Regions from separate parts of the Marinobacter salarius genome, predicted to be linked through region 2. Evidence: predicted binding sites of a transcription regulator. Region 2 holds the regulator's gene; the other holds the start of a gene.

Region 1 (16,043 bases), 920 kb from region 2:
CGCAAATATCCTGCTGCCCCTGGGTGGATTGCTGGTCGCCGTGTTTGTTGGCTGGACAATGTCTCGACAGGCGCTGGAAAGCGAACTGGGCATGTCACCGGGCACATTCTCGGTCTGGTATCGCGTCCTGCGTTACTTCACACCCGTTGCTGTCGCCGTCGTGTTCGTCTACAACCTGGTATAACCAATCAAGCGGGATGCCGGCCCCTGTCCTGGGGCCGGCTCATCAGCCAAACGGCCATCAAGACACCGTGTAACACCAGGAACGGTATGGCAATCAGCAACAGTCCATTCCAGTCAAACGCCGCCAATACCGCACCAGCACTCAGTGCAGCTGTCGCCTGCGAGCCGAATACCATCAGGTCGTTGAGCCCCTGAACACGGAACCGCTCCTCATCGCGATATCCCTGCGGCAACAGCGTGGTGCCACCGACAAACAGGAAGTTCCAGCCAACCCCCAACAGGATGAGTGCAAACAGGTAATGGTGAAAGCTGATACCGCTGAACGCCAGGGCCACACACCCCAGATAGGCCAGCAATCCCAGCCCCATCATCCTCGGAATACCCACCACACGAATTAACCAGCCACTGACCAGCGACGGCAGATACATAGCCATGATATGAATCTGAATGACCCACTTGGCATCTTCAAGCGGGTGATCGGCCACTTCTGTCATACTCAGCGGTGTTGCCGTCATGATAAAACTCATGAGGGCATAACCGATGGCGGCGGCACTGATCGCCGCCCATATGACCGGTTGCCTCAGGATGTCGGTCATCGGGCGACCGCCCTCCCCCAAGGCTTCCCGGACTCGCTCCCCGCTGGCGCGGTACCCGAAAACCAGTACGACCATGGCAAGCACCTGCACGACACTCAGTGCAAGCCAACCGCCCATGAAAGGGTATTCGGCTTGACCTCCACCACCGACAAGCGCAATTTCCGGCCCCAGCCACGCCGCTACAAGACCACCGAGGAGTACCCTGGCTGCGGCGGAGCCAGCCATCCCGGGCGCCACCGATTCCATGGCCGCAAAGCGGTATTGGTGAACCACCGCCAGCCCGGTTCCGCCCACAACCGCCGCAGCGCACAAGAACGGGAAACTTGCATTCCAGGCTGCCAGCGCACCGAGCAACCCGGACACGGTACCCGCCAGCGCGCCAAGCAACATAACCGGCTTGCGCCCCAGGCGCTCCATCATCCACGTAGCAGGCTTAATAGCCAGGACCGTTCCTACAACCACAAGGCCCACGGGCAGGGTTGCCCACTCAGGCGATGGCGCCAGAAGACGTCCGTGAATGCTTCCGATAAAATCGAGTAGGAGGGGGAGTTACCTCCCCCGTCCTCTCACACCACCGGGCATACGGTTCCGTACCACGGCGGTTCATGGTCGGCTCTGAAGCCGAGTCATCGTATCCAGCAAGCTTACCAGAGACAGACGGTCGAATACCCTCTTAGGCAGGGCCGCGTTCATATGAGTCGCGCCACTGTTCCACCAGGGTCCACGACCATTGGTCGCGCTCCTCCAAGCCCTTATCTCAGTCAAGCCTAGCCGTACCAGGTTGCGGGCCCGCGTGCGGGTCCGCTTCCACTGCTGCCACAGGATCAGGCGAAGCCGCCGTCTTATCCAGCCATCCAGGGCTTCGACCGAACGCTTCGAGGCGGTCAGGCGATAGTAATTTGCCCAGCCTCTCAGCACCGGGTTCAGGTTCCGGATGGTGGTCGTCAACGACTGTCCCCGTGACCGTTTCAGCAGGGGGCGAAGCTTGGCCATGAAGGCCTTCAGGCTTTTGGGCGCGACTCTCAACCGGACCTGACGTTTATGCCAGCTCACGCTGTAACCCAGAAAGCTCCGACGCCAGGGGCGGTCCACGGCGCTTTTCACCGTATTCACCTTCAGGCGCAAGCGCGTTTCCAGGAAGTGGGTAATACTGGCCATCACCCGTTCGCCGGATCTTTTGCTGCTGACGTAAATGTTGCAGTCGTCCGCATAGCGGCAGAACCGGTGTCCCCGCCGCTCCAGCTCCCGATCCAGTTCGGTCAGGAGCACGTTAGAGAGCAAGGGCGACAGGGGGCCGCCTTGCGGCGTGCCTTCCCGTCTCGGGCTGACCAGTCCTCCTTCGAGCATGCCGGCTTGCAGGTAACGCCGGATCAGGGTGAGTATCCGCCGGTCGGCTATGCGACAAGCCAGCAGGCTCATCAGCACATCGTGGTTGACCCGGTCAAAGAACTGGGCCAGATCCAGATCGACCACCCAGCGGTGGCCGTCGTTGATGTGTTGCTGCATCGCCTTGACCGCCTGGTGGGCACTTCGACCGGGGCGGAACCCATAGCTGTGATCCGAGAAGGTCGGTTCCAGCGTCGGGCTCAGCACCTGGTGAAGGGCTTGTTGGATCAGGCGGTCCTGCACCGTTGGGATACCCAGTGTCCGCTCCCCGCCTTGCGGCTTGGGGATACTGACCCGGCGGACCGGTTGAGGATGGTAGTCTCCGGCCAACAGCCGCTCGCGCAGCGTTGGCCAATGCTGTTGCAGGTGGCCCTTCAGGGCCATCACCGGCATCTGATCGACACCGGCGGCACCCTTATTGGATACCACCCGCTGATACGCACGCATCAGGTTCGGGCGCTCAAGCACCTGTTCCATCAGCGTGTTCGGCTCCGCGTTCGTCCACGAGTGAGCCCCCGCGTCTGCCTCGACACGGACTTCAGTCTCTGCCGGATACCGTCCAGCGCCTTCCTGAATGCCCTGCCCCATCCGGGTCGCTTCTGTCTTCATAAGCACACTACGAGAACTCATCGCCTACTAACGGCCAACCATGTTCGGCCCTTCCGTACGCGGTGACGCACCTACTATGGCCTCGGCTGAGTTCTGGCTCCCCATCCCCACCTCTCGCGAAGTGAGTAGCACAGCGGCAGAGAACCAGACTTCCCAGGGTAAGACGCGTGACCTTCACACTTATGCCCGCCGCATTTACGTCCACACCTTCCGTGCAAGTACAGGGCTTTGACGATAGTTGACGCCTTACCCGGTGTGACCGCCTCATATGCGATTTCTGTTCGTCAGGCCAGTGCTTTGCCTGCGGCTTCCTTCAGATTCCATCTCACGATGGACACCCTTGCCGTCCGGCTAGTGGTTCCCCTTGCCGGGTCCACAGGGGACTTGCACCCCCAAGTCATCCGGCCAGCACCACCTGTACCGGAACAGCGCCCGTCAAGGCGCTACGCGCCATGCCTGGCGCACAACGATAAAAGGCGCTGTACACATGGCAAGCGCCTGGGCAGCGACCAGTATCCATACATTGATCGGCATTGGGTGGGCCTATTTTTTGCGGTAGATGATCCCTGGGTGGCACTGCACCATTTCGTAGAGATGAGGCAACCCGTTCAGCGATTCCGATGCTCCCAGTATCAGGTAACCACCGGGATTGAGAGTGGCGTGGATACGGGTCAGGATGTCCTTTTTAAGCTCTGCCGAGAAATAGATCAGTACGTTCCGGCACATAACGATATCAAACTTTCCGAGCATGTAGCGTTCGAGCAGGTTGAGTTCCCGGAACTCAACCATGCTCTTGATCTGCGGTCGGATTTGCCAGCTACCGTTCATCGCGGGAGTGAAGAACTGCTTCTGACGCTCGGGCGACAGTCCCCGGCCAATGGCAATCATCTCGTACTCGCCGCGCCGTGCAACCTCAAGAACGCTTTTGGAGATGTCGGTGGCGGTGATCTTCACATCCCGCAGCCTACCCGGCCGCTGACGACGAAATTCTTCAATAATCATCGCTACCGAATAGGGCTCCTGCCCTGTCGAGCAGGCTGCCGACCAGATACGGAGTGACTGCGCTGATTTTCTGTCGCCGAACTCCGGCAGCAGCTTTTCCTGCAGGATGCGGAACGGGTGATTGTCCCTGAACCAAAGTGTCTCATTCGTCGTCATCGCATCGATCACGACTTCCTTCAAACTGCTGCGACCGGTTCGCTTCACGCGATCCAGCAGATCACCCAGGGTACTCAACTTGTTCTCTTCCATGATCCGCCGTAACCGGCTTTTCACCAGGTACTGCTTGTTGTCCCCGAGCAAAATTCCACACGCATCCTGCAGGAATGTCTTAAAGGCCTCGTATTCCTGGGGGGTTATCTCAGCTTTCATTGGATCTCAGTATCGAGTGGGTCGGAAGTGACACCGGCGTCACTGCTCGCGATCGACAATTTCCATAACCCTTTCAGCCAACTCATCGGGGCTGAATTTTGCCATGAAATCGTCAGCGCCTACCTTCTGCACCATTGCCTTGTTGAACACGCCACTCAAGGACGTGTGCAGCATGATGAATACGTCCTTGATTGCAGGCTCATTTTTGCACTTGGTGACCAAAGTGTACCCGTCCATTTCCGGCATTTCGACATCGGATATGATCAGACACAGGTGGTCGACGGCCCGGGAACCATCTGCCGTAACTTGTTTTAGATAATCCAGGGCCTGCTTGCCGTCATTTTTTGTCACCACCTCCATACCGATGGCCGTGAGGCACCGCTCTATCTGACGTCGGGCCACTGCGGAATCATCCACAACGAGCACTGGTAGATGGCCGGGCACCCGCTCTGAACTGCGGTTGCGGACGTCTTCGGTGACATCCTCCTCAAACGGAGAGACTTCAGAGAGTATCTTTTCAACATCGATAATCTCTATCAGCTTGTCTTCAAAATGGGTTACCGCCGTCAAGTAAACGTCTTTACCCGCACCCTTGGGTGGCGGCAGGATGTCTTCCCAGTTCATATTCACGATGCGGTCGACACCGGCCACCAGGAAACCCTGGGTTTTGCGGTTGTACTCGGTAATGATCACGAAGCTGGTAGCTATTTCTTCCTTGGGAATACCGGGAAGCCGGATCGACATGCCAAGGTCAATGATGGGAATGGTTTCGCCACGAATATGGGCCACGCCCCGAACCATGGGGCGACTATTCGGCAGCGATGACAGCTTCGGGCACTGGAGCACTTCCTTGACCTTGAAGACGTTAATGCCGTACGTCTGCCGGCCGCGTAGGCGAAATAACAGAAGCTCCAGGCGATTCTGCCCCACCAGCTGGGTACGCTGATTTACACTGTCCAATACCCCTGCCATCGTTTCATCTCCCGCTTGTTCCAACACTCTGACGGCACGCATCTTGCTGCGTTTTCAATCAAAGCCACTCGGCACCTGGAAACTGCCGGATAATTGACTCTCTGGGTAGGCTTAACGGCCGAATCCGGAAATCATTAGGACATTCCCGAACACGGGACTCTGCCCGGTTAATGACAGCATAGGACAAACTGCCTCGTATGCGCATCACCAATTTCATCATCGCACTGCTAATCACTGCAATGGCCGGCCCTGCACTTGCTTCCATGACGACGGCCGAACAAATTCACAGTGGCGCGGAACAGTTTCTGGCGGCATTTTCGGACGCCCAAGCAAACGAAGGCTTTACGGTTTCCTATGATACTGGCCAACTCGACGCCCGCCTGTCGCTCGCTACCTGTGAGACTCCACTTGGCGTGTCCTTCAGCGGCGACCCCTGGAAGACCACCCAGCCTTCACTGCTGGTATCCTGCAAGGGCGACCGTCCCTGGCGCATGTTTCTGCCTGTATCGATCACCATAACCGGTGAAGCTATGGTCGCCGCCCGCCCGCTGGGCCGGGGCGAAAGGCTTACAAAAGCTGCCATACAGTCAGATTCGGTGGTCGTGAATTCAGTTCGACGGGGGGCTATTACCAACATCGAACAACTTGTTGGCATGGAAATGCGCCGAGGCATTAACGCTGGAACGGTTTTTACGCCAGACTTGGTGCTGGCTCCCGCAGCGATCGAACGGGGGGACCATGTTATTATCAGCGCCCGTAGCGGGAATTTTTCGGTAAACTCACGGGGTAAGGCCTTGGCCAGCGGCGGCATTGGTGACCAGGTTTTGGTTGAAAACCTCTCGTCCTCCCGCACCGTGCGTGCCCGTGTGACCGCACCCGGCCACGTTGAAATTCCCATGTAGCCCCGTTCCCGGCACGGATTCACCGGGAACGGCAAACCATTGCCGGCTTTTTTTGGAAAGATGACAAGAGTGTCATTCAATTCTTGCAAAAATTGCTAAAGAAACGTCAAGCCATGCCGATAGACAGGTATGAAATTTGTGGAGCCGCCCAACGCGGCCGATCAGCTAAGCAGGTAACGTTATGTCAGTTGACTTTAATGGAATAGGCCCAGGCCAGGTCAACACCCAGAAAACCACGGCCGATAAATCTTCAGGTGCCCAGAGCACTCAGCCCTCTACGACTGAGCAGGCCAAGTCCCAGGCGCAAAGTGCCCGCGGTGAAAATGTCAATTTGAGTAGCCAGGCAAAAAACCTGAAACAGCTCGAACAGAAACTCGGTAATTATCCGGAAATGGACGATGCCCGTATTGAGCAGATTCGCTCTGCCCTGGAAAGCGGCTCCTACAAAGTTGACGCAGAGAAATTGGCCCAGAAAATGCTTGAAATGGATGAAAGCATATTCGGGTGAATAAATCATGGCCGCAATCGATGAATTGAAAGACCTCCTGTCCCAAGACATCCGTCAACTCGAATCCCTGGCGGACGTCCTGCAGCAGGAAAAAGCCTGCCTGTCCACGTCTGATATCCGTAAACTCGAAACCCTGATTGGTGAGAAAAACACTCTGTTGGGTCAGATTCGCGAGCGGGCCAAACTCAAAATCCGCCTGCTGGTGTCGATGGGTTTTCGACCTGAAAACGGAGCCCCCTCACGGTTTATTCTCAGCGCCGGCCTGTCAGATGTTTACGACTTGTGGCAGGACGCCGATGAACGCCTTAAGACCTGTCACCAGCTGAATAGCAATAATGGGCGGGTTGTCAGTCACCTTCAGAAGCGCCTTTCACGTCTGACTGATATATTCCGCGGCGTTTCCGGGCACCAGACCCTCTACGGTGCTCAGGGCGAGCAAAAGGCCGTATCACACCGTACCGTTCTGGCGAGCGCCTGACGGGCCTCTGGGCTCCGCAGACATCGGAGCCCAACGCATCCGATCAGCGAGTATAGATCGTCATCTGTGAATCCGGATGAAAGCGGATATTGTCGAGGGCAATGTTTCCCAAAGAAGGTCCCTGGCTACCGCTAACCCGGATATTGTCCATGCGGATTTGCTCGATCCTTTCCGGGAAAGCCAGGGTGATCCCGCCGTCGTCACGAACCGCGTACCGGGGAATGTCATCCCGATAATGCACCCCGGATATCGTCAGATCAGAATCCAGGAAGTTCAACACCGGCACGAAAATATTCGCCGTCAATTTCAGGCCTTCAATGACATCCGGTTCAACCTCCCCTGCGCCGTCATGACGTGGGGCCATCGCGGACACATTGGCAATACGATCCAGCAACGATTGATCACCCTGCCCGGCCACACCGGCCAACTCGTCGTCATTGAGCGGAGACAGGCCGGGATGATCGTACAATTGTCCTGCGTCGGCGACGTCTCGTGAATCATTCGAAGTGCTGCCAGCGGCAAAACTGACCAGTGGCTGAAATGGCAATACTGCCATGGTGACCAACGCCGCCGCGTTACGGTAACGGGATTGGTGCCTGAGGACACGATGTAGCTCACGTTCTGTAATCCAGCCGGACTGTATCAACACCTCACCGAGCCGCTGACCGGTCTCATGCTGTAGGTGCAAACCCTCTTCCAACTGAATATCGGAAAGGTATCCCCGGTTTATCAGCAACCGACCGAGGCGGGATTTTTCTTCGAAGCCCTGACGGATTTTCAAGGTATGCCTCCAATAGCTTTACAGTGATTGCCGTACAACCTGGCCCGGTCAGAGAGCATCGATGACACTGATGCGACAGAAGGTTAGCTGATAGTCATGAACTCCGCAGGGAATATGCCCGACTTGACAAGTATTATCTGCTAACATCCTGCAACAGACTGGATTCATGGGAACAGTATCGCAGCAAATATTCCCGAAGCTACCTACTATTCTATTCCCTGAACTAACTACGTGAGCCATTATAGAATGACAAATTCCGTAAAACCGTTTCGATATGTGATGAAAATCGCGCTATCTGTAACCTTCATGCTGGGTATTGCCAATTGCCTGGCGGCTGATGGACAACAGAACGAGCTGCCCCGGGTGATTATTGAAACCAGTGAGGGTGCCATTGAGGTGACCTTGCGCCCGGACATCGCTCCCGAAACCGTTGAGAATTTCATCACCTACGCTAAAAATGGATTCTACGAGGGAACGCTGTTCCACCGGGTCATTCCGGGCTTCATGATCCAGGGCGGCGGTTTCGACCAGGATCTCAAACAGAAGCAGACTCGTAGCCCCATCCGGAACGAAGCCAAGCCAACCGCCAAGAACCTTCGCGGTACAGTCGCCATGGCCCGCACAAGCTCACCGGATTCCGCCACCTCCCAGTTTTTCGTCAACCTGACAGACAACGGCTTCCTGAACGCAGGTGTCCGCGGCCCGGGTTATGCAGTATTTGGCAAGGTGACAGGCGGAATGGGTGTTGTGGATGCCATCGCCAGTAAGAAAACGGTCAGATCCCGAGGTATGGCAGATGTGCCGCAGGAACCCGTCATTATCCGTAGCGTTTCGGTCCGGCAAACCGATACCGCTGCAGAATAGACCGGTAAGCGTAATGAGCGGATACAAAGACCGTGACTGATCCCAGGCTTCCATCTGTTGAAAACGCCGACATTGATTGGAGTAGCGGCGCACCCCACTGCCGACGCTTTGGTGACGTTTACTTCTGCAGCGAGAATGGCCTTGAAGAAACACGGCATGTATTTATCAGCCAGAACAGGCTTCACGAACGTTTCTCCTCATTACCAACGGCTTCTTCTTTCGTCATCGCTGAAACAGGGTTTGGCACCGGTCTGAATTTCCTTGCAGCCTGGCAAGCCTGGGATCAGTCATCCACAGCGGGCAATGGTTGCCTGCATTTCGTCTCCGTCGAAAGCCACCCTCTGACTCCGGACGACCTTGCACATGCGCTCACCATGTGGCCGGAGCTCAAGGTCTACGCTGACCAACTGCTGGAACAATATCCCGCCCCCGTCTCGGGTACCCATCGCCTGGTGTTGGCCGGTGGTCGTGTCAGGCTGACACTCTTTTTCGGCGATGTGGTTGATGCCTGGCGCGAGCTGGATTTTCAGGCCGATGCCTGGTTTCTGGACGGTTTTGCGCCCGCCAAAAATCCGGACATGTGGACGCGTGAAGTCATTGACGCCATACCGGGTCACAGCAAACCCGGTGCTACCCTCGCCACCTTTACATCGGCCGGCGAGGTGCGGCGACGGCTTATTGCAGCCGGCTTCACCATGCGGAAAGCGCCCGGATTCGGGCAAAAATGGGACATGTTGATCGGCACTCTGGGTGACGCCACCTACCCCGAAGCCCTCCCGGCCGCGAACGACATTGAATCCATTGCCATCATTGGCGCCGGGGTTGCTGGCAGTCTGCTCGCCCGGAATCTGGCGGAGCGTGGATTGCATGTTACTGTAATTGACCGCGCTCAAGAGGCTGGAACAGCAGCCTCTGGCAATATTCAGGGTGCGCTGTATGTCAAACTGGGCATCGAGTTCAATGATCAGGCAAAGCTTGGTCTCTCATCATTGCTGTTCAGTCAACGCTATTATCAACAGTTCGGCGGCGAGTACTGGCACCCTTCCGGACTAGTTCAACTGGCACACAGTGACAGCGAGCAAGACCGCCAGAACCGTTTCATAGCCCGCAACGACTACCCTGGCACTGTATTGCAGCAGATCGGCCCGGAACAGGCGTCTGAACTTGCAGGCATTCCCCTGACTAGGGGCGGTCTCTGGTTTCCGCGCAGTGGATGGCTTGAACCCGTCGGCCTTTGTCGGGCGTTAATGGCGCATGAGCGAATTTTTCAGTGTTTCGGTTTTGATGTCCATCGACTCACACCCTGCAATGGAAAATGGCATATTGCGGGCAATGGCGAACAGGATGTGGTGGTCGACCGCGTCGTGATATGCGCCGGCCATCTGACACCGAACCTGATTCCGCTTAAGGGTGGCTTCCGTTTCCGTGCGATTCGAGGCCAGGTAACTCACTTGCCAGCGAAGGCGGTGAAATGCCCTGATGTGGTAGTGTGCGGATCTGGGTACCTCAATCCCGCCCACGGCGGCATGACGATGGCTGGTGCCACCTTTGATCTTCATGACCCATCACCCGCCCTTTCCACCGAAAGCCACCGCGATAACCTTTCAATGCTTGATGCGATGGTTCCGGGCGCAGTAGACAGGGATTCAGGCGACATTGATCCGGCAAAACTCGATGGCAAAGTCGGGTTTCGATGCACCACCCATGACTATCAGCCGGTCGCTGGTCCGCTAATGGATGCCTATAGGCAACCACTGGAAGGAATCAACCTGTTTACCGGGCTGGGTAGCAAGGGGCTGAGTTACGCTCCGCTACTCGCAGAATATCTGGCTGACCGACTCTCAGGGCAGCCCTCTTGCTTACCCGAATCCCTCGCAAAACGCGTGGCTACGGACCGCTGCCACCGAGTAGACATAACATCGCAGGAAACGATCAGCGCCTGAAGAAATCAAACCTTCTGCCGATAACCGGAAAAGACCCTGTCACAACCGGAGCAGATCACTATGTCCATTCATGTCAGTGAACCCGGCAGGCCCGTCGGAACACGCCTGCCGGAGATATTCCGGAGTCGCCGGGTGGGCGATGTCACAGAATTAAGTGAATCCCATAACATTGATGTTCGGCACAGCGAAACCACCGACGCCGAATTCCAGTTTGCCGCCCGCTCCGGCCGACAGCGCGCTATAGAAGAGTACGGTGCCACGGCAGCCGGTGAACCCAAAGAAAGACGGGCCTACCTGCCGGTATCCCAGATATGCACCCCCGCCCTGAATTCCGTGCCAGCGACCGCAACCATTGCCGAAGCGATGGACGCCATGGATGAGAACGGCATTAATCACATCGTTATTACAGCAGAAGGTAATGTAGCAGGGCTCGTGGACCTGCGCTGGTTGCTGGCCTGGCTTCACGAAACCGACGCGAACGCCATGAGTGCCAGTTTCGTCAATATTGAGTTACCGGCCTTCCTGACCTCGTCTCCCGAGACAGATGCACACCAGCTGGCAAGGCTTATGCTCGCTCACCAACTGAACGCCGCCCTGGTTGTTGACGAGCAGGGCCAGTCAGCAGGCATCGTCACCAGCACCGATTACCTGAGGTTGTACGCCAACGCCAGCCGTCACGAGGGCAGCGTATAACAGTGGGACCATCGCCCGCTCTCGATTAATGCAACGGTAGCCCCTCTCCCGTAAACAACCGAACCTCCCACGTCTCGGAGGTACCACTTACGATTTTTACCAGGGCCGTTATTTCGTCATCGCGGTAATTTTCCAGCCGTTCTATTTCGCCCTCTGCACCATCCAGCGGCAACTGCGTTCTCCATTCCCGGCTGCTGTCAGTGCCATTATCGCCGTCTTCCTCCAGTGAAATCCGCGCCAGGATGGGATTGATCAGGCTATTTCCCTCGCTTTCGCTGAAATTGCCGTTGGTACTTCCTGCAACCAGAATGTCCCGGTCGTAAGTCCGCACCGAGTGCAGCGACTCGGTGGATGCATCATCGCCGTCATTGAAGGTAAGGGCGCGTGTTACATCCCCTAGAGCGGTGTACGACAAAGCAAATCCGGCCTGGCTGTTGATCTGACGCCGCTGCAATGAACGATCTCCGTCGCCGGATTCGACGCGATAGTTGCCGCTACCCTGGCCCACCAACCAAACATTGTTCAGTCCGTAGATGCCGGCTGACAGGTTTTCGTTACCGGTGGTTCCCCGCTGCCTGACGTTAATCGTACTGTCTGCGCTGGAGGCGATAAAAAAGAACACGTCTTTTCCGCCAAGTTGAGGCTGGCCACTCACCGCGCCTGAGGAATCCCCGATCAACAGCGGACTGCTGGTGGAAGTACTGCCTCCCACAACCGACTCATCATGGCCTGCCGCCCCCACCTGCCGTGTCCAGGCAACCACCGGCACAACCGAGTTGCCATCAACGGTGGTGTCGATTCTCTGGAGAAAACTATCCACACCACCAGCAGCATTTTCGTTCGGCCACTGGCCATTGGTTTCCCCGGCGTTCACGACGTAACCACCGTCTTCATCTATCCCGGTCCACCTGGGAGTATCATCACCGGATGTGCCCGTCACAATGCTCCAAACCGGTACATAGCTGTCCGGATCCTGGGCGGTGTCGAAAAAGTAAAGCAGCGTATGAACATCCACTCCATTACTGTCAGGGGTACCGTCCGGTGCCTGATCACTGCCAAACGAGACGACGAATTCATAGCGGGTAACGTCGTCCTCCCCTTCTTTGACCTCACGCTCGACAAAACCGATAACTGGCTCCGCACCCGGGGCAATAGCGGCCTCTGACAATGGCTGTTCCGTTATTTCCCCTTTCTGCGTGACGATACGCACCCAGGGACGATCACCATCATCGACACGATAGCCGGCAATGAAAAGACGACCGTTGTGCCCAAAAGCCGTGTCGGTGGGAATAAACGCCGCACTGCTGCCCACCTCAAGCGGTGAGGTCAGTTCGTTGATGTTCACCCGCAGTTTGTCGGCATCCGCCGAGGCCGCGAAATTCTCTCGTCCCGACTGATAACGCTCATCCAGACCCAACAGAAGGAAACGATCGTTTTCCAGCTGGCCGTTGGTGTAGTCGTCGGGAATGCGGATACGAAAGCGCATTGCCTCAACGCCCTCGGCAAAGTTGAGGAGATCCCCTTCCGCCCATTCGCCGTCCTCGTCCCGAACTTCCACAAGGAAATCCTCGCCCAGAATCACATCGGAGTCGTCATCCTCACCAAGTTTCACGCTATAAGCGCCGGCACGTTCGCCGCTGATTAACGCAACATACTCACGAACATCGCCGACATTAAGCGCATCCCGGGTGCCACCAGCCCCGGTTTCCAGTCGTACTGTTGGCTCATTGTCCGCTATCCGCAGCAGTTCCCTGACACCGGAATTGGAGCTGCCAAGCCCGGCGAGGCCGGACCTTACCTCGGTCAGCCGGATGTTCAGGGTTTCCAGGGGTTCGGCCTCGGTGTCCTCAATGACTTCCAGGCGGATATAACACTCGGTGATTCCGGGTTCCAGAGTGATCACCCCCTTGGACAGGAAGCCATCATCGTCCGGCTGATACTGAAGATAGGAAGGCACTGGTAAGGTCGGTTCGCTCTGTGTCCCCAAACCGATAATGTCCTTTCCGATGATCGCCTCGTTGTTGTTGGCGGCCCCATTTTCACAACGCTGGTGAGGGGGATCAATGTCCTCGTCACAGCGTTGTGGATTGAAGCTTGAGTCCAGTTCAAAGGCCACCGACACACGGGTGACAGAGGGCTGATCAAGCAGTACCCGCACAAGAACGGGATAGGTGTCGCTGGTGCGTTGAACGGTCTTGACGACCGCGCCATCATCATCGTATTCGTTTACCTCGTATGTCTGGCGACCGGTTTCTCCGACCTCCGGAGCCTCGCACCGATTATCCCGTTCCTCCGGCGCCTCGAAGGCCTCTCCCTCGGTAAAATCATCGATGGCCAGGCTGAGCACGTTCTCCTGGACTTCAATGTCAAATGGCTGTGTACCGGCCGCACGGCCATCATTGCCAACCAGAGTGATGTTCTCCGTCGTGCCCAGGTCATCACGGCCCCTCGAGCCACCGGTCAGCCCCGGAACGCCCCGCATGATGACACCCTGACGCGCCTTGTTGCTGGTGTCTTCCAGTGCCAGCCAGGACGGCGCGTTAGTGAGTGAATAATCGAGAATGTCGTCGCTGTCGAAAGCGCCGAAATTGTAGGCGTACTCAACGCCCAGATAGGCTTCGTCCGGCGGCGTTCCAAGAATGTAGGGATCCTCAGCATCCTGTTCGGTCTTGCAACCGCCAACGGCAACTACCATCAGTGACAACAGGGCGAGACAGCCCCCGCGGGGAAAACGGCGAAGAATACAGGAGAGGCAAGAGAGCGAATCGGCGCGCATGAAAAAGTCCGTTTCAGAGCATTGTTTTTATGGGTGCTTTACACACCGTTACAGAACAAGCTCATGGTAATCAATTTCACGGAGGCAGGATCTGCGCGAGTTCTCAGATTCTGGCCACGGACGGATCACAGGGTGCGCCGTGGCCTGAGGTTTTATTCCACACCGTGGGTCGCGAGAAACTCGACGAAGGCAGACTCGTCCATCACCGGGACACCCAGGTTTTCGGCCTTCGTCAGTTTCGAGCCGGCGGCTTCGCCGGCAACGACACAGGAGGTCTTGCCGGAGACGCTTCCCGCCACTTTTGCCCCCAGGGACTCCAGTTTTGCCTTGGCGTCGTTCCTCGTCATGTCCGACAGCGACCCTGTCAGCACCCAGGTTTCGCCCTTCAGGGGCTTCTCACTGGCCGTGATTGCTTCACTCTGCCATTGAACCCCTGCGTCTTTTAGCGCCTGGATGGTTTCCTGATTGTGGGTCTGGTCGAAGAAACTACGAATGTGGCCGGCGACAATGGGCCCAACGTCGGGCACCGACTGCAGGGCATCCTCATCAGCCTCACCAATGGCTTCCAGCGTGCCAAAGTGGCTGGCCAGGGCCTTGGCGGTTGCCTCGCCCACTTCCCGGATACCAAGGGCATACAGGAACTTCCAAAGGACCGGGTGACGGGAGCGATCAATGGCATCGATCAGATTACCTGCGGATTTCTCACCCATACGTTCAAGGCCCGTCAAATCAGCCTTCTTTAACAGGTAAAGATCCGCAACCGTAGTGACCAGTTCCCTGTCCACCAGAATATCAATCCACTTGTCTCCGAGCCCTTCTATGTCCAGTGCCTTGCGGGAGGCATAGTGCCGGATGGCCTCCTTGCGCTGTGCCGGGCAGAACAGCCCACCAGAACAGCGGGCCACCACTTCACCCTCGATCTGCACAATATCGGACTGGCATACGGGGCAGGCATCCGGAAGCTGGACCTCACGGGCATTGTCAGGGCGCCGTTCGGCCACAACCTTGACCACCTGGGGAATTACATCCCCTGCCCGTCGAACGAACACGGTGTCTCCGATACGGACACCCAGTCGTTGGATTTCATCCATATTATGCAGAGTGGCATTGCTTACGGTGACGCCTCCCACAAATACCGGCTTGAGCCGGGCGACTGGCGTGATCGCGCCGGTACGGCCGACCTGGAATTCCACGTCTTCAATGACCGTCAGCTCTTCCTGCGCCGGAAATTTCTGGGCAATAGCCCAGCGGGGGGCACGGGAGACAAACCCCAACTGCTGCTGCAATGCCAGGCTGTTTACCTTGAAGACAATGCCATCGATTTCATAAGGCAGGCTGGCCCGCTTATCCATCAGCTCATTGTAAGCCTGCAGACAGTCCTCCGCGCCGGTCGCCCGACGCATCTCAGGGTTGATCCGGAAACCCCAGGCACTAACCTGTTGCAGCCCCTCCCAATGGGTGGCGGGCAGCCGGCTTTCGTCCTCAAGCGCGACACTGTAGGCGCACAATTCGAGTGGCCGGCGGGCTGTCACGGTGGGTTTTTTCTGTCTCAGACTGCCTGCGGCGGCGTTGCGGGGGTTAACAAACGCCTTCTCTCCCTTGTCCGCCAGGCGTCTGTTCAGCGCTTCGAACCCTTCCCGGGGCATATAGACTTCGCCCCGGACCTCCACCAGTTCAGGAACGTTGTCACCACGAAGCCTCAGGGGCACCGACGGAATAGTGCGAATATTGGCAGTTATGTCCTCACCGGTATAACCATCGCCGCGGGTGGCGGCGCGGGTCAGAACGCCGGACTCGTAATGAAGGCTTACCGCCAGTCCGTCCAACTTGGGCTCGCAGACATACTCAATGTCGTCGCTGGCCTTGAGCCGGTCTTTCACCCGGCGATCAAAGTCCCTCAGTTCTTCGTCACTGAACGCATTGTCCAGGGAAAGCATGGGGATACGATGGACCACCTCCTCAAAGGTGGTTTCCACCGATG
Region 2 (16,043 bases):
CCTTTGGCGCGGGCGGTTTACCACAACACTGACATCGGGGGTGAAATCCCGGATGGTCTGTACATGGCGATCGCCCAGGTGCTCGCCTATGTGTTCCAGCTTCGTCAATTCCGTAAGGGACGGGGCGAGAAGCCCCAGATGCCGAAGTTTCCGATTCCTTCGGATTTGCGGCGCGACGTTTGAGTTGGGTGCTGGCCTGTTGGTACCTAGCCTGTTGGTTTGGGGGAGGTGGTTCTGCGGGCGGGCTGCCCAAAACACGCTCCTTCGGCACATCCATGTGACGCTTGGACTCCGCCATCCATGGCTCCGTACAGTTTTGGGCAGCCCACCCGCAGAGCCACTTCTTTCATCATAGATATCGCCAAAATCGTCAAAACCTTTCTCGGGTTTCCTATTATTCGACCTTGCCTGCTTGCGATAACGCCGTTGATCGAGGGGGTGTGGGGAAGGGACTCCCAAAAACGTGGAGCGCCATGGATGGCGCGACCGAGCCCTACAGGGATGTATTCACGGGCGTTTTTTGGGAGTCCCTTTCGCACACCCGTTAACGCCAAACCGGAAGGCTAAAAGCAGGTTACACCGAGGCCTCAATAACCCGAACCATAGGATCACGGCGGCTCTCCGGAATTGGGAGTTGGCCGTAGAGGTCAGCAGGGTTGTGGACGGTAACGGAGGGAAAGCCGCAAGCACCGAAGTGCTCAGCCGCTTGTTGGTCGTCCAGGAAATGGAAGCTGACATCACTGCGGGTAACCGTGCTTAGCAGTCCGCCGAGGGATTTCAGGGCACCGCGTAACAGTGGCTGGTTTGGCATCAGGTAGCTTTCGGACAGGTAGACCGATCCCGGGCGCTGTTGCAGCAGTGCAGCCAGGCGTTTCCAGAATTCTGAAATAACCGGCAAGGAGAAATAGCTGGTCAGTCCCTCGGTGACGACAACCACCGGTTCTTTGCTGTCGAACGCTCTCGCGACAATCGCCTCCAGCGTCTGTTCACCGGATTCCGCCAGGATGTCGATGGGCATTACCTGATGGTGGTCGCCCAGGCGACCGGAGGCCAGGAGTCTTGCGGCCTTTTTGGTGGCCATGTCGGGGAGGTCGGCTTCCACCATATGGAGGTGTGGGTGCTTTTCCCGCAAGCGGATGCCTCTTGGAGACATTCCGCAGGCAATTTCCAGAACCTGGGTGACGCCACGCTCAAGGGCCTGTTCGATAAGGTGATCGATGATCAGGTGGCGCTGCATCAGGAAGGTGCGGATGTTGCCACCGATGAGCGTTTTGCTTCCTACCTCGAACGGAGTCATCAGGTGATACAGCCAGCGCCCCTCATCCGTCGCAAGCACGTCGTCGGAGAGACCGTACCGGTGCCATACGGCACCGGTATAGAGAGCGGTAAAGCTGATGCCGGAGCTGCCAGCTGCTTTCATTGGTCGGTTGTCAGTGGGTGTCTTGCTCATGAATCCGTGCGCCCCATGCCTCGCCCTTGCCTGGCAGGATCAGGTTGAGGGCTATGGCAACCACCGCGCAAAGGGCGATGCCCTCCAGGTTACCAATCGCCATGCCACCAATCCCGAAGACCAGAGTGACGGCAACGATGACCAGGTTGCGTGCCTGCGACAGGTCGACCTGGTGCCGGATCAGGGTATTCAGGCCGACAACGGCAATAGAGCCGAACAACAGGCACAGGATACCGCCCATGACCGGCGCCGGGATGGTTTGGAGCGCTGCGCCGAATTTGCCGATGAACGCCAGCACGATGGCAATGCACGCCGCCCAGATCATGACTTTGGGATTGAAGTTCTTGGTCAGCACCACCGCGCCCGTAACCTCTGAATAGGTGGTGTTGGGCGGGCCACCAAGGGCTGAGGCAGCACTGGTGGCAAGGCCGTCGCCTAGCAGGGTGCGGTGCAGGCCGGGTTTCTCAAGGTAGTTTTTGCGGGTGACGGTACCGATGGCGAGGATGTCGCCAATGTGCTCAATGGCTGGTGCGATGGCCACAGGAATCATGAACAGGATGGCTGCCCAGCTGAACTCCGGCGCCACAAAGTTGGGGATGGCGAACCAGGGCGCGTTGGTAATGGGTGACAGGTCCACGATGCCAGCAAAGGCGGAGAGTATGTACCCGACGATAATGCCGAACATGATCGGGATCAGGCGGAAGATTCCGCTGGACCAGACCGCCATAATCACGGTCACGGCCAGGGAGATCATCGCAATCCAGATGGCGGTGTCGTAGGGCACCAGTTGTTGCGCGCCATCACCGGTGCGGCCGGAAGCCATGTGGACAGCCACCGGCGCCAGGCCAAGGCCAATCACCATAATAACCGGGCCGATAACCACGGGAGGCAACAAGCGGGTGATGAAACCGGTACCGCGCAGGCGTACAGCGCCACTCAGGATGATATAAAGGATGCCCGCGGCCATCAGGCCACCGAGTGTTTCCTCAAGGCCGAAGCGACCCTTGGCGGCAATGATCGGGGCGATAAAGGCGAAGGATGAGGCCAGGAAAATGGGAATCTGGCCGCCGGTGACGATGTGGAAAATCAGCGTGCCAATGCCGGCGGTGAACAGCGCAACGTTGGGATCGAGGCCGGTAATCAGGGGCATCAATACCAATGCGCCAAAAGCCACCAGCAGCATTTGTGAGCCGGCGATGGCCTGTTTCCAGACCGGGTCGGTGCTATGGTCCTGCATGGTTAGACGTCCTTCTGCTTGGTGCCGAAGATTTTGTCGCCGGCGTCGCCAAGCCCCGGAAGGATGTAACCTTTCTCATTTAGCCTGTCATCGATTGATGCGGTGTAGATCGACACATCTGGATGTTTCTCCAACACTTTTTTTACGCCTTCTGGTGCTGCAACCAGGACGAGTGCACGAATTTCGGTACTGCCGGCTTTCTTTAGCACGTCGATGGTGGAGATCATGGAGCCACCGGTGGCCAGCATGGGGTCGACGATCATGGCCATGCGCTCATCCAGTTCGCCTACCAGCTTTTCAAGATAGGTGCTGGCTTCCAGGGTTTCTTCGTTGCGCACTTGGCCGACAACGCTGACCCGGGCACCGGGAATCAGGGTGAGTACGCCGTCCAGCATACCCAGGCCGGCCCGAAGGATTGGCACGATGGTGGTTTTCTTGCCCTGGATCTGTTCAATCTCCACCGGCCCGGCCCAGCCTTCAATGGTTTTCTTCTGCAGTGAAAAATCCTTGGTGGCCTCGTACGTCAACAGAGCACCGACTTCCTGAGCGAGCTCCCGGAAATTTTTGGTGCTGATGTCTGAGCGGCGCATCAGGCCGAGTTTATGGCGGATAAGAGGGTGCTTGACCTCGTGAATTGGCATGGGCTCACCTTTGCGTCTGGGTCGATGATGTGATTGGGCGCAGTAAAGACGCCAGCAAATGGCGCAAGGATACCGTATCTTGCCGAGTCCGTCAGGCGTGGTAAAAAGAAAAGCCGTGAGGGCTGGTACGGATCTTGCGAATACCTCGTCAAACGATGCGTCTGCGTCAAAAAAACGACCCGCACACCCCTGCGGTTTACCGCCAATCGGAGAGTTTCCCGGCATGGATCGAGCGCTAGTCTTCAACAATGTCAAATCCCTGACGCGGGGTAATATTGGCATTCCCGTGATGTTGATGGGGTTGCTGGGCATGATGATTCTGCCCATGCCGGCGTTCATGCTGGACGTGTTCTTCACCTTCAACATTACCTTGTCGATCGTGATCCTGCTGGTGTGTGTCTACGCCTTGCGGCCGATGGAGTTTGCATCCTTTCCGACTGTTCTGTTGGTGGCAACACTGTTGAGGTTGGCGCTCAACGTTGCATCCACACGGATTGTTCTGCTCAACGGCCATGAAGGCGGTGATGCGGCCGGTAAGGTGATCGAGTCGTTCGGCGCGGTTCTTATCGGCGGTAACTACGCGGTTGGCCTGGTGGTCTTCGCCATCCTCATGATCATCAACTTCCTGGTGGTCACCAAAGGTGCTGGCCGGGTGTCGGAAGTAAGCGCACGTTTCACCCTGGATGCCATGCCGGGTAAGCAGATGGCCATCGATGCCGATCTCAATGCCGGTCTTATCAACCAGGAAGAAGCCAAGCACCGTCGCTCTGAAATTGCCCAGGAAGCAGACTTCTACGGCTCGATGGACGGCGCCAGTAAATTCGTCAAGGGCGACGCCATCGCCGGCCTGTTGATCCTGGCCATCAACCTGATCGGTGGCATTGCCATCGGTATGCTCCAGCACGGCCTCGATTTTGGTACGGCTACGCAGAACTATGCACTGCTGACCATTGGTGACGGTCTGGTGGCTCAAATTCCGTCACTGCTGCTGTCGACGTCTGCAGCGATCATGGTTACCCGGGTAACGTCCAGCCAGGACATGGGCGGGCAGATACTGCAACAAATGTTCAACGCCCCCAAGGCGCTGGGTATCGCGGCCGTTATTCTCATCATTCTGGGCCTGATTCCTGGCATGCCGCACGTAGCATTCCTCGGTCTGGGGGCGATTGCGGGTGGTATTGCCTGGTACATATGGCAACAGGAACGCCAGACCGTTGAGGAGGATGGTGTGTTCCCGATCCGGGGCGGTGGTGCTCGTCCGGCAGGCCCGGGGCGCGACTTGCCACCTGGCGGTGAGGGCGGTGAACAGAGTGCCCAGCTGCCGCCGCCGGGAGAAACCCGGGAACTCGGATGGGACGATGTGGCCACCGTGGATATCGTCGGCCTGGAGGTGGGCTATCGCCTGATTCCCCTGGTGGATAAATCCCAGGGCGGTCAGCTTCTCAGCCGTATCAAGGGCGTTCGCAAAAAGCTCTCACAGGATCTGGGCTTCCTGATGCCTTCGGTCCATATCCGCGACAACCTCGACCTGATGCCCAATGTCTACCGAATCACCCTGATGGGCGTCACCATTGCCGAGGCAGAAATCCATCCAGACCGTGAACTGGCGATTGACCCAGGTCAGGTGTTCGGCAAGATCGAGGGGATAGAGGGCAAAGACCCCGCCTTTGGTCTGGACGCCAGTTGGATCGAGCCGGATAAAAAAGACCAGGCACAGACCCTCGGTTATACCGTCGTGGACGCCAGTACCGTGGTGGCGACACACCTCAACCAGATCCTTCAGAGACACGCCCACGAACTGCTTGGCCATGAGGAAGCTCAGAAATGGCTGGACCAGCTCGAAAAAGTGTCACCAAAGCTGGCGGAAGAACTGGTACCCACCACCATTTCCATCAGCCTGCTGCTGAAGGTGCTACAGAATCTGCTGAAAGAGGAAGTGCCGATCCGTGACATGCGCTCTATTGCGGAGGCCATTGTGAACGTCCACCCGAAGAGCCAGGACCCGAAACTGCTGACCACGGTTGCTCGCCAGTCACTTCGCCGGATGATTGTCCAGAGTATCTGTGGCAACGACGCGGAGATCCCGGTGATTACTCTGGATCCGGACTTGGAACAGTTATTGCTAAAGTCCATGCAGCAGAGTCAACAATCCGGCGGTCAAGAAGACATCGGGCTGGTGCTGGAGCCAAATATGGTTGAGAAGCTTCAACGGTCGCTCCAGGACAGCGTCCAGCGCCAGGAAATGCTGGGCAAGCCGGCGATTCTCCTGGTTTCCGGGCCCTTGCGCCCGGTACTGGCGAAGTTTGCCAGCTACGGAGTCGAGCGCCTGCATGTACTGTCGTATCAGGAAATTCCGGATAACAAACAGATCACTATTGTCGCATCCGTCGGCCAGTAAAGGCCGCGGCTGGAAAGGCGGAAGACGCTGGGAAGCGTTGACCGAAAGGAGGCATCATTATGAAAGTAAAGCGGTTTTTCGCCAAAAGCATGGCAGAGGCACTGCGTCAGGTGCGGGATCAGATGGGGCCCGATGCCGTGATCCTTTCCAATCGTCGTGTTGATGGCGGCGTCGAAATTGTGACAGCGCTCGATTACGACGAAAACATGGCGCGTCAGCGTCTCGGAGACGCCGCACGGGAAGCCACCAATGGCTCACGGCTAGCCGAGTTGCAGGCGGAACAGCATCGCCGCCTGGAGGACGAACTCGGCCGCTCCCGCGATCGCATTCGTGAAGTGCGTGAAAAGCGTGCGGCGTTTGGTAGGACGAGTGTGGGTGGTGAGTTTGGTGACGCTGGTCTTTCTGAGGAAGCACTCGCCAACGACGATACTGTGGTTGTTGAAGAGCCGTCGACCGCACGTGCTGCCTATTCCGGCGAGCTTGCGCAAATGCGCGCGGAAATCAGTTCCCTCCGTGACTTGGTCAGTGCCCGCAACGGCGGTGAACCCGAACAAACAGCGGTAAACGCAGTACAGCAGAGGCTGTCTGAAAAGTTGCAGGAATTCGGTCTCGGACTGGAGCTTGCCAATTCTCTGTCCCGGCGTCACCGGGCAGGCCGGCTTGAAGATGGTTGGAAACAGTCTCTGAAAATGCTGGCCGCCGGTGTAAAGACTACGCGCACCGAGTGGGCGGAAGAGGGTGGTGTCTATGCTCTGGTGGGACCAACCGGGTCCGGCAAGACGACGACCATCGGCAAGCTGGCCGCACACTACGTTCTGCGCCACGGCCCTGACTCTCTGGCACTGGTCACAACCGATCGCTATCGGGTTGCGGCACACGAGCAATTATTCGTGTTCGGGCGCATACTGAACGTTCCGGTTCGGGTTGTGGATGAAACCCATTCCCTGGACGACATACTGGACGAACTGTCGGACCGGCACCTGGTGTTGATTGATACCGCAGGCCTGACCAGCACCGACAAGGGCTACGAGGAGCAGCTTATGGAGCTGGCTCGCAGTCACCATCGGATTCGAACCCATCTGGTGGTTTCGGCAACCAGTCAGCCGCGCATCATGAAATCCGTCTGGCATTGCTATAAGATGGCAAATCTTACGGGTTGTGTGATGACCAAAATCGATGAAGCACTGACCCTGGGTGAATCGCTGGGATTCGTCATGGAAACGGGATTGCCGGTGGCCTATTACACCGACGGGCAGAAAATCCCGGAAGACTTGCACCACGCTGAGTCCATCCCGCTGGTGCGTTTAGCCGTGGAGAGGCTGAAGAAACTCCAGCAGCAACAGGCAGTCGCTGTTTAAAAACAACACAGCCTGCGGTTAAACGCGGCAAGAGATCAGAGTCAGTATGAGCAGACCACATCCGGTACAGGTTATTGCCGTTTCCGGCGGGAAAGGGGGCGTTGGCAAGAGCAACGTATCAGTAAACCTTGGCATCGCCCTCGCGCAAATGGGGCGTCGGGTGGTACTGCTAGACGCCGATCTTGGTCTTGCCAACATTGACGTGCTTCTGGGTATTACCGCCAACCGCAACATACAGGATGTCATTGCCGGGGATTGCGACTTGCGGGATGTGCTGGTCAATGGACCCGGTGGCATTAAAATCGTGCCTGCCTCCTCGGGGACTCAGCGTATGACTCAGCTTTCCACGCTGGAGCATGCTGGCCTGATCAACGCTTTCAGTGAACTGGGTGACCAGATCGATGTGCTGATTGTTGATACCGCTGCGGGTATTTCCGAATCGGTGGTGAGTTTCCTCCGAGCCTCACAGGAACTATTGCTGGTTGTCTGTGATGAACCTACGTCTATTACCGACGCCTACGCCCTTATAAAGCTCATGAACCGGGATTACGGCACCAACCGCTTCCGTATACTGGCCAACCAGGTCAGGAATGAGCAGGAAGGTCGCCACCTGTTTGAAAAACTGACCCGGGTTACCGAGCGCTTTCTTGATGTGGCACTACAATATGTGGGTATCGTGCCGTATGACGAGGCCGTAAAAAAGGCGGTACAGCGGCAGCGTGCCGTGCTGGATGCCTACCCTCGGGCAAAAGCATCGTTGGCAATCAAGAGCCTTGCGGAGAAAGTGGATAGCTGGCCGCTGCCATCGTCGCCCCGGGGGCATCTGGAATTCTTTGTGGAGCGGCTCGTCGAAGTCTGATTTTGATCCTGTCACTGAATAGCCGGATACATGACATTGGCGAAAGAACTTGGAATCTACAACCGGACGGGTACACGCGGACCTTCCCAGCTCGTTGAGGAACAGGCCCCGCTGGTCAAAAAAATAGCGCTTCATCTCATGGCGCGGCTGCCGGCATCTGTCCAACTGGATGATCTTATGCAGGCAGGCATGATTGGTTTGTTGGAAGCTGCACAGCGATACAGTTCCGACAAGGGGGCTACCTTTGAGACATACGCCGGCATCCGGATCCGCGGGGCCATGGTGGATGAAATTCGCAAGGGTGACTGGGTCCCTCGATCCGTCCACAGGAATTCCCGCCGCATTGCCAAAGCCATCAAGGCTGTCGAGGATCGCCTGGGCCGGGAGGCCCAAGACTCGGAAGTAGCCGAAGAGCTCGGGTTGGACCTCGACGAATACTATTCCTCCCTGAGCGATGCCAACAGTGGTCGACTTTTTAGTCTGGATGAGCTCAATGAATCCGGCGAGCTGCCGATAGAAGAAACAGAAGGCAGCGATAACCCACTGGATGGCTTGGCGTCTGACAACTTCCGCAAGAACCTGGCCACCGCGATTAGTGATCTGCCCGAGCGAGAAAAGCTGGTGCTCAGCCTTTATTACCAGGAAGAGCTGAACCTGAAGGAAATCGGTGCCGTGCTGGGTGTTAGCGAAAGTCGGGTCAGCCAGATTCACAGTCAGGCCGCGCTCCGTCTGCGGGGGCGTCTCACTGGTTGGCAGCACTGAACAGGCCATCGCCCTGTTGAACGGCGTTACCAGGCATTCTTTACTGTAGCCTTTTGGTAACCGGCGCTTTACAACCGGCCCAAAGGCCACACAATAAGCGGTTAAACTACCCGGCCTGCTAGACTGTGAGCCGGGAGCCAAAAACGAATTCCGGGCGTTTTTAACTGGAGGTCCCATTGGACAAGAATATGAAAATCCTGATTGTGGATGACTTCTCCACAATGCGACGGATCATTAAGAACCTGCTTCGTGATCTTGGTTTTACCAATACTGACGAAGCGGACGATGGCAATACCGCACTGCCGATGCTCAAGAGCGGAAAGTACGATTTTCTGGTAACCGATTGGAATATGCCAGGGATGTCCGGGCTCGATCTGCTTAAGGAAGTCCGTGCCGACGATAACCTGAAGACCCTGCCTGTGCTTATGGTGACCGCCGAGGCGAAGCGGGACCAGATCGTCGCCGCTGCGCAGGCCGGCGTGAACGGCTATGTGGTTAAGCCCTTCACGGCAGCCGTACTCAAGGAGAAGATTGAGAAGATCTTCGAACGCATCCAGTAATCAGAGGTCGGACGGCTCCCATGAGCAATAGCAATAAAGACCCACAGGGGCTCGACCCGGAGGTTACGGATAAGCTCCGCAGCCAGGCGGCCGAGTTGGTCGAGCAGGTCAACGCTGGGGAATACGGCCGCGCGATGACCCTGATCAATGAGCTGAGCGAGGTGAGGGACCAGAGCCTGTATCGGGAAGTAGGGCGACTGACTCGCAGCCTCCATGAGGCGATCCGCAACTTCCAGATTGACCCCCGTAACGCTGAACAGTCCGAAGCCCTTTCGAAGATGACCGATGCGTCGGATCGTCTGGAGTACGTGGTTCAGATGACCGGTAAAGCGGCCAACCGGACCATGGACCTGGTTGAGGAGGCCATGCCCAAGGCCAGCGCCCTCCGCGACGAGGCCGCGGAGCTGAGAGACCAGTGGCAGAAATTGCGCCGCCGTGAGATGGCCCCGGCGGAATTCCGTGAGCTCTATGCCCGTATCGATACGTTTTTCGTTACCTTGAACACCGATGCAGGAGCGATGTACGACAATCTGTCGGAGATTCTCCTGGCTCAGGATTTTCAGGACCTCACAGGGCAGGTGATCCAAAAGGTCACCACTCTGGTTAAAGAGGTGGAAGAGCATCTGTTGAGCCTGGTAGTGATGGCGAGCCATGTGGACCAGATGACCGGCACCGTCCATGAACTGGAAGAACAGGAAAAGATATCGGCAGAACAGGGTGTTGGTCCACAGATCAAGGCCGAAGAACGCGAAGATGTAGTATCGGGACAGGACGATGTTGATGATCTTCTGTCCAGTCTCGGTTTCTGAATAAAAGAGGGTAACGCATGGCGTTTGATGCCGATGAAGAGATCCTGCAGGACTTCCTTGTTGAGGCAGGCGAAATACTCGAAAAGCTGTCGGAGCAACTGGTCGACCTGGAGCAAAATCCGGACGACAGCGATCTGCTCAACGCCATCTTCCGGGGTTTCCACACCGTAAAGGGCGGTGCTGGGTTTCTGCAACTCGATGCCCTGGTGAACTGTTGCCATTCCGCGGAAAATGTTTTCGATATCCTGCGTAACCACAAGCGCAAGGTAGATTCCGAATTGATGGACGTGGTGCTGGAAGTCCTGGATCACGTCAATGCCATGTTTGAACAGGTTCGTCATCACGAAGAACCGACGCCAGCTCCCGAGGAGCTGATCGCCGCCCTCGACGCATTGGCGCAACCGGCAGGGGAGTCGCCGTCGGCAAACGCAGCGGTCGCTCGCGAAGAACAGAACGAGAGCAACGAAGCCAGTTCTGGAGACGATGGCGGTGATATTACCGACGACGAATTCGAGCGGTTGCTGGATGCCCTGGAAGAGGAAAAGACCAGCGCTCCAGTTTCCAGTGGCGACGGCAATGAATCTTCAGGCGGTGACGGAGCGAGCGGAGACGACATCTCCGATGATGAATTCGAGGCCCTGCTGGACCAATTGCATGGCAAGGGCCAGTTCTCAGGCCCGCCTGAAACCGGCAAGGCAGCCCCTGACAGCCAGGATGCCTCGGGCGACAAGGTTACCAGTGATGAGGCGAGTGACAGCAAGGGTGGCGACGACCTGATTTCGGACGACGAGTTCGAAAAGTTGCTGGATGACCTGCACGGCAAGGGTGGTAGCCCCACGGCAGAAACTGCCAAGCCGGCCCCTGGGCCTGCTGCAAAGCAGCCGTCGGCCACGTCTCCCAGTGCCATGGCTGACGAGCCCGCGCAACCGGCTGGTAAGCCTGAAAAAGTGCCTGCGGAAAACGGCAAGACGAGTGCAGCACCTGCGATGCCAGCACGGGACGCCAACGCGCCTGTGGCCGAAACCTCTGTACGGGTGGACACCAAGCGCCTGGACGACATCATGAACATGGTGGGTGAACTGGTGCTGGTGCGTAACCGCTTGCAGCGTCTGGGCGCCCAGAGTGAAGACGAGCATATGCACAAGGCGGTCTCCAACCTGGACGTGGTGACCACCGATCTTCAATCCGCTGTGATGGCGACGCGGATGCAGCCCATCAAGAAAGTGTTTGGCCGCTTCCCGAGGGTGGTTCGCGACCTGGCTCGCAGCCTGAAGAAAGAAATCAACCTTGAGATGCACGGAGAAGAGACCGACCTGGACAAAAACCTGGTGGAGGCGCTGTCCGATCCTCTGGTCCATCTTGTTCGCAACTCGGTTGATCACGGTATAGAGGCACCCGATGTTCGTGAAAAGGCGGGCAAGCCTCGCCAGGGCCGTGTAACTCTGTCTGCCGAGCAGGAAGGGGACCACATTCTATTGTCCATCGAAGACGACGGTGCCGGAATGGATCCGGATGTGTTGCGCCGAAAAGCGGTGGAAAAGGGCATCTACGAACAGGATGCTGCCGATCGACTGACCAACAGCGAGTGCTACAACCTGATTTTCTCCGCCGGATTCTCCACCAAGGACCAGATATCCGATGTGTCCGGTCGCGGTGTCGGCATGGACGTGGTGAAAACCAAGATCAGCCAGCTCAACGGGCAACTGAGCGTGGAGTCGGAGCTGGGCAAGGGGTCTCGCATCGTCATCAAGGTGCCGCTGACCCTGGCCATCATGCCTACCTTGATGATCATGCTTGGCGACCAGTCCTTCGCGCTGCCACTGGTGAACGTGGTCGAGATTTTCCATCTGGACCTTAGCAAAAAGAACATAGTGGATGGCCGCGAATGCATTGTGGTTCGAGACAAAGTCTTCCCGTTGTTCCACATCAAGCGATGGCTGGTCAAAGGCGCCGCTGGTCAGCCGGAACCAGAGAATGCTCACGTGGTTATCGTGGCGATGGGAACACGACGCGTCGGTTTTGTGGTGGATCAGTTGATCGGGCAGGAAGAGGTGGTGATCAAGCCCCTGGGCCGGGCCCTTCAGGGAACGCCGGGTATGGCGGGTGCAACCATCACTGGCGACGGCCGAATTGCACTCATTATTGATGTTCCGAGCCTGCTGCAAAACTACGGCAAATAACGTTGCGGCGGGCCCAGGTTTAGGAGAAATGGATGACGGTTTCTGTCCTGGTCGTTGATGATTCAGGTTTTTTCCGCAAGCGACTGACGGAAATCCTGACCGCTTCCGGTCAGATCAAGGTGGTTGGCGTGGCCACCAATGGGCGCGAAGGTGTCGAGCTGGCTGAAAAGCTGAGGCCTGACGTCATCACCATGGACTACGAGATGCCCGTCATGGACGGTATCAGCGCCGTCCGTGAGATCATGAAGCGACATCCGGCGCCGGTATTGATGTTCTCCTCCCTCACCTACGAGGGTGCCCGGGTAACCCTGGATGCCCTTGAGGCAGGTGCCGTTGATTTCCTGCCCAAGAATTTTGAGGAAATTGCCCGAGATTCCAGTCAGCTTCAAAAAATACTCATTGAGCGCGTACTGGATGTCGCTGGCAGCCGCCCTGGTGCAAAACCGTCGGCGCCGCCTCCCACAGCTCCGCCGCCTTCGCCCCGTAGCCCTTCACCGGCAAGGCGCAGCGTCCCCGAGCGGCCGGCGGTACCGGACAGGTCCTCTCGCCCCAGCGCCCCAGAGCCTGAAGCACCGGTCCGTCGTTCGATTCGCCGCGGGCCGGCGAAACACTACAGTGTGGTTGCCATCGGCACATCCACCGGCGGCCCGGTGGCCTTGCAACGTGTACTAATGGCGTTGCCGGCTGGGTTCCCCGCGCCTGTGGTGCTCGTTCAGCATATGCCGGCCAGTTTTACCCCGGCGTTTGCCGAACGGCTGAACAAGCTCTGCCAGATTCAGGTGCGCCAGGCTGAAGACGGCGAAATGCTGAAGCCGGGCGTCGCGCTGCTTGCCCCCGGGGGTAAGCAGATGATGATTGAAAACCGGGGTGGCCAGGGCAGAGTCAGGATTCTTCCCGGAGATGACCGGCTTAACTACAAGCCTTGTGTGGATGTGACGTTCGGCTCCCTGGCCAGGAGTTTTCCCGGCAAGACCCTGGGCCTGATCCTGACGGGCATGGGCTCGGATGGAAAGGAAGGCTGTCGCCTGATGAAGCAGTCAGGCTCCGATATCTGGTCCCAGGACGAAAAAACCTCGGTGATCTACGGTATGCCCATGGCCGTGGCCAAGGCCGGGTTGTCTGACGAAATCCTTGCGCTCGATGACATTGGTTCCCGCCTGGCGGATGGGGTGAGCTGATGGATATTCTCAGCCTGCTGGGCGTCATTCTTGCCTTTGTGGCGATTCTCGGTGGAAACCTGTTGGAAGGCGGCGCCATCAGCTCGCTGTTCAATGGCCCGGCCGCGCTGATCGTCATTGGTGGTACGCTCGCAGCCACCATTCTCCAGACCTCCTGGCCGCTGTTAAAGCGGGCCTTTTCCCAGGTGCGCTGGGTGTTCTTTCCGCCCTATATCAGCCTGGAAGATGGTATCGGCAAGGTCATTGACTGGAGCGTCAAGGCCCGTAAGCAGGGTTTGCTGGGGCTGGAAGGGTTGGCTGAGAAAGAATCTGAACGCTTTGCCCGTAAGGGGCTGCAGCTGCTGGTGGACGGCGCTGAGACAGAAACCATCCGCAGCATCATGGAGGTAGACCTGGAATCCCGCGAACAGCGGGATCTGGAATCCGCCCGGGTGTTCGAGGCCATGGGTGGTTATTCGCCCACCATTGGCATCATTGGCGCGGTGATGGGGCTGATTCAGGTGATGACCAACCTCGAAGACCCCCAGTCACTGGGCAGCGGTATCGCCACCGCGTTTGTGGCCACCATCTACGGTGTAGCACTGGCCAATCTGCTGTTCTTCCCGGTTGCCAACAAGTTGCGCGGCATTCTGCGGGAGCGCACCCGTTATGAGGACATGATGATCGACGGCATCATCGCCATAGCCGAAGGCGAGAACCCTAAATCCATCGAGTTGCGCCTACGGGGCTTCCTGTAGTGCCGGCTCCGGAGCCAGGGGTAAGCTGATGAGACGACGCAGGCAACAGGATGACGACCTTCACAACAAGGAACGCTGGCTGATTTCCTACGCCGACTTCATCACCTTGTTGTTCGCGTTTTTTGTCGTAATGTATTCCGTGTCGTCGGTGAATGAGGGCAAGTACAAGGTATTGTCTGAAACCCTGACCGGCGTCTTCAATGCCCCCCAGCGCTCCTTCCAGCCTATCGAAGTGGGCGACCAGCCCCGGCGCGCGACGCCGCAGGCCGCCGAGGATGTGATTAACCCGCCGGTGACTGAAGCTCCGCAAAACCCCTCCATGAGTGCAGAAGGGCGCACCGAGGCGCTGCGTGCCATGGCGGACCAGTTGGCTTTGGAGTTCGACGAGCTGATCAATCAGGGTGTGGTTACTCTGGAAACCAGCGACGAGTGGTTGGAGCTGAGCCTCCGCAACAGCCTGCTTTTCGGCAGTGGCGATGCCGAGCCCCATTACGATGCCTTCGACGTGGTGGAAAAAATTGCCGCTGTACTCCGCAACCGGGATAACGCTACCCGGGTTGAGGGCTTCACAGATAATCGCCCGATAAACACCGGTGTCTTCCCCTCCAACTGGGAGCTGTCCGCTGCGCGATCAGCGGCGGTTGTGCGCATGTTGTCGATGGAGGGTGTTGAGGCCGAGCGGCTGGCCGCTGTTGGGTACGGCGAGCACCAACCGGTGGCCCGCAACGATACCGAGGAAGGCCGCCGTCGCAATCGACGCGTGGTCCTGTTGATCTCCCGCGACGCCAGTATTCGTGGCGCGATGCGATAACACCTTTCCGATCATCACGTTGCAGAGTCATGGCGGAAGGTGCTATAGGCGAGTTGGCACAATATCTGTATTAGCGTCTGTACATCTTTAGATCCCGGCAAGCTCTTGCCGGATTGTTTTCAAGTTGAACGGATCATGGCCGATAACACGGTAGGCGTGCGACGTTTCCGGAGCGGGTATTTCTGGAGAATCAGTGTGGTGACGAGGTTGGCGATGAATTTTGTGACGGATATGGAGTGCACAGCGTGCGCATCTGGGCAGTAGCCAATCAAAAGGGCGGTGTGGGCAAAACCACATCGGTTGTCGCCCTAGGTGGCCTCTTGGCCGAGAGCGGCAAGCGCGTTCTGGTGGTCGACCTGGACCCTCACGGATCACTGACCAGCTGGTTCGGGTATGACCCGGACACCATTCCCCACAGTGTGTTCGATCTGTTCCAGCACCAGGGTAAAGTACCGGATGGTCTGCCGGCCCAGTTAATTACCGAAACCAGCTGTCCGGGGCTATCCCTGTTGCCGGCCAGCACAGCGCTGGCAACTCTCGAACGGAGAATGGTCGGTGTTGAAGGCATGGGGCTGATTGTATCCCGGGCCCTGACCCAGTTGTGGGGCGATTTCGACTACGTCCTGCTGGACAATACGCCCTCGCTGGGCGTGCTGATGGTGAACGCGCTTGCCGCTGCCCAGCATCTGATTATTCCGGTACAAACCGAATTCCTGGCCATCAAGGGCCTTGAACGGATGCTGCACACGCTCACCATGATCATGCGCTCCCAGAAGAATCAGCTTTCCTACACCATCGTACCGACGCTGTTTGACCGGCGTACGCAAGCCTCGGTGAAGAGCCTTAACCAGTTGCGAAAGACCCACAGCGATACGCTCTGGCGTTTTGCCATTCCAGTGGACACCAAGTTCCGCGATGCCAGCCAGGCGGGGGTCACCCCATCGTCCATGGATGCTGAAACCCATGGTGTCCGGGGATATGCCCGCCTGCTGAGCGATCTACAGGAAATAACACGCTCGGTCGCGGAGCGTCGGCATGGCTGACAAAAAAATGACACAGGTGG

The links. Region 2 encodes FliA, which starts transcription of late flagellar genes. Its sites were predicted from a motif close to CTAAAGTTTNNNNNNNNNNNGCCGNTAA; they were not measured.
Region 1: flgM (flagellar biosynthesis anti-sigma factor FlgM) is a predicted target of FliA. The motif match lies at 6,115-6,142, and genes of this name have one in related genera.

What each region holds. Positions count from the first base shown of each region.
Region 1 is NZ_CP136693.1:3,310,220-3,326,262, forward strand. Features, by position in the region: gene R1T46_RS15305 (sodium-dependent transporter) at 1-184, shown strand, start outside; gene R1T46_RS15310 (MFS transporter) at 189-1,307, opposite strand; gene ltrA (group II intron reverse transcriptase/maturase) at 1,383-2,774, opposite strand; gene R1T46_RS15320 (CheR family methyltransferase) at 3,318-4,145, opposite strand; gene R1T46_RS15325 (chemotaxis protein CheV) at 4,185-5,117, opposite strand; gene flgA (flagellar basal body P-ring formation chaperone FlgA) at 5,315-6,019, shown strand; gene flgM (flagellar biosynthesis anti-sigma factor FlgM) at 6,201-6,527, shown strand; gene R1T46_RS15340 (flagellar protein FlgN) at 6,535-7,005, shown strand; gene R1T46_RS15345 (pilus assembly protein PilB) at 7,049-7,786, opposite strand; gene R1T46_RS15350 (peptidylprolyl isomerase) at 8,033-8,650, shown strand; gene mnmC (bifunctional tRNA (5-methylaminomethyl-2-thiouridine)(34)-methyltransferase MnmD/FAD-dependent 5-carboxymethylaminomethyl-2-thiouridine(34) oxidoreductase MnmC) at 8,683-10,593, shown strand; gene R1T46_RS15360 (CBS domain-containing protein) at 10,654-11,286, shown strand; gene R1T46_RS15365 (hypothetical protein) at 11,312-14,062, opposite strand; gene ligA (NAD-dependent DNA ligase LigA) at 14,215-16,043, opposite strand, start outside.
Region 2 is NZ_CP136693.1:2,391,988-2,408,030, forward strand. Features, by position in the region: gene flhB (flagellar biosynthesis protein FlhB) at 1-183, shown strand, start outside; gene R1T46_RS11070 (class I SAM-dependent methyltransferase) at 575-1,450, opposite strand; gene R1T46_RS11075 (uracil-xanthine permease family protein) at 1,431-2,687, opposite strand; gene upp (uracil phosphoribosyltransferase) at 2,690-3,328, opposite strand; gene flhA (flagellar biosynthesis protein FlhA) at 3,552-5,726, shown strand; gene flhF (flagellar biosynthesis protein FlhF) at 5,786-7,084, shown strand; gene R1T46_RS11095 (MinD/ParA family protein) at 7,131-7,943, shown strand; gene R1T46_RS11100 (RNA polymerase sigma factor FliA) at 7,974-8,705, shown strand; gene cheY (chemotaxis response regulator CheY) at 8,882-9,265, shown strand; gene R1T46_RS11110 (protein phosphatase CheZ) at 9,286-10,074, shown strand; gene R1T46_RS11115 (chemotaxis protein CheA) at 10,092-12,254, shown strand; gene R1T46_RS11120 (chemotaxis response regulator protein-glutamate methylesterase) at 12,287-13,432, shown strand; gene R1T46_RS11125 (flagellar motor protein) at 13,432-14,169, shown strand; gene motD (flagellar motor protein MotD) at 14,198-14,980, shown strand; gene R1T46_RS11135 (ParA family protein) at 15,226-16,023, shown strand; gene R1T46_RS11140 (chemotaxis protein CheW) at 16,016-16,043, shown strand, end outside.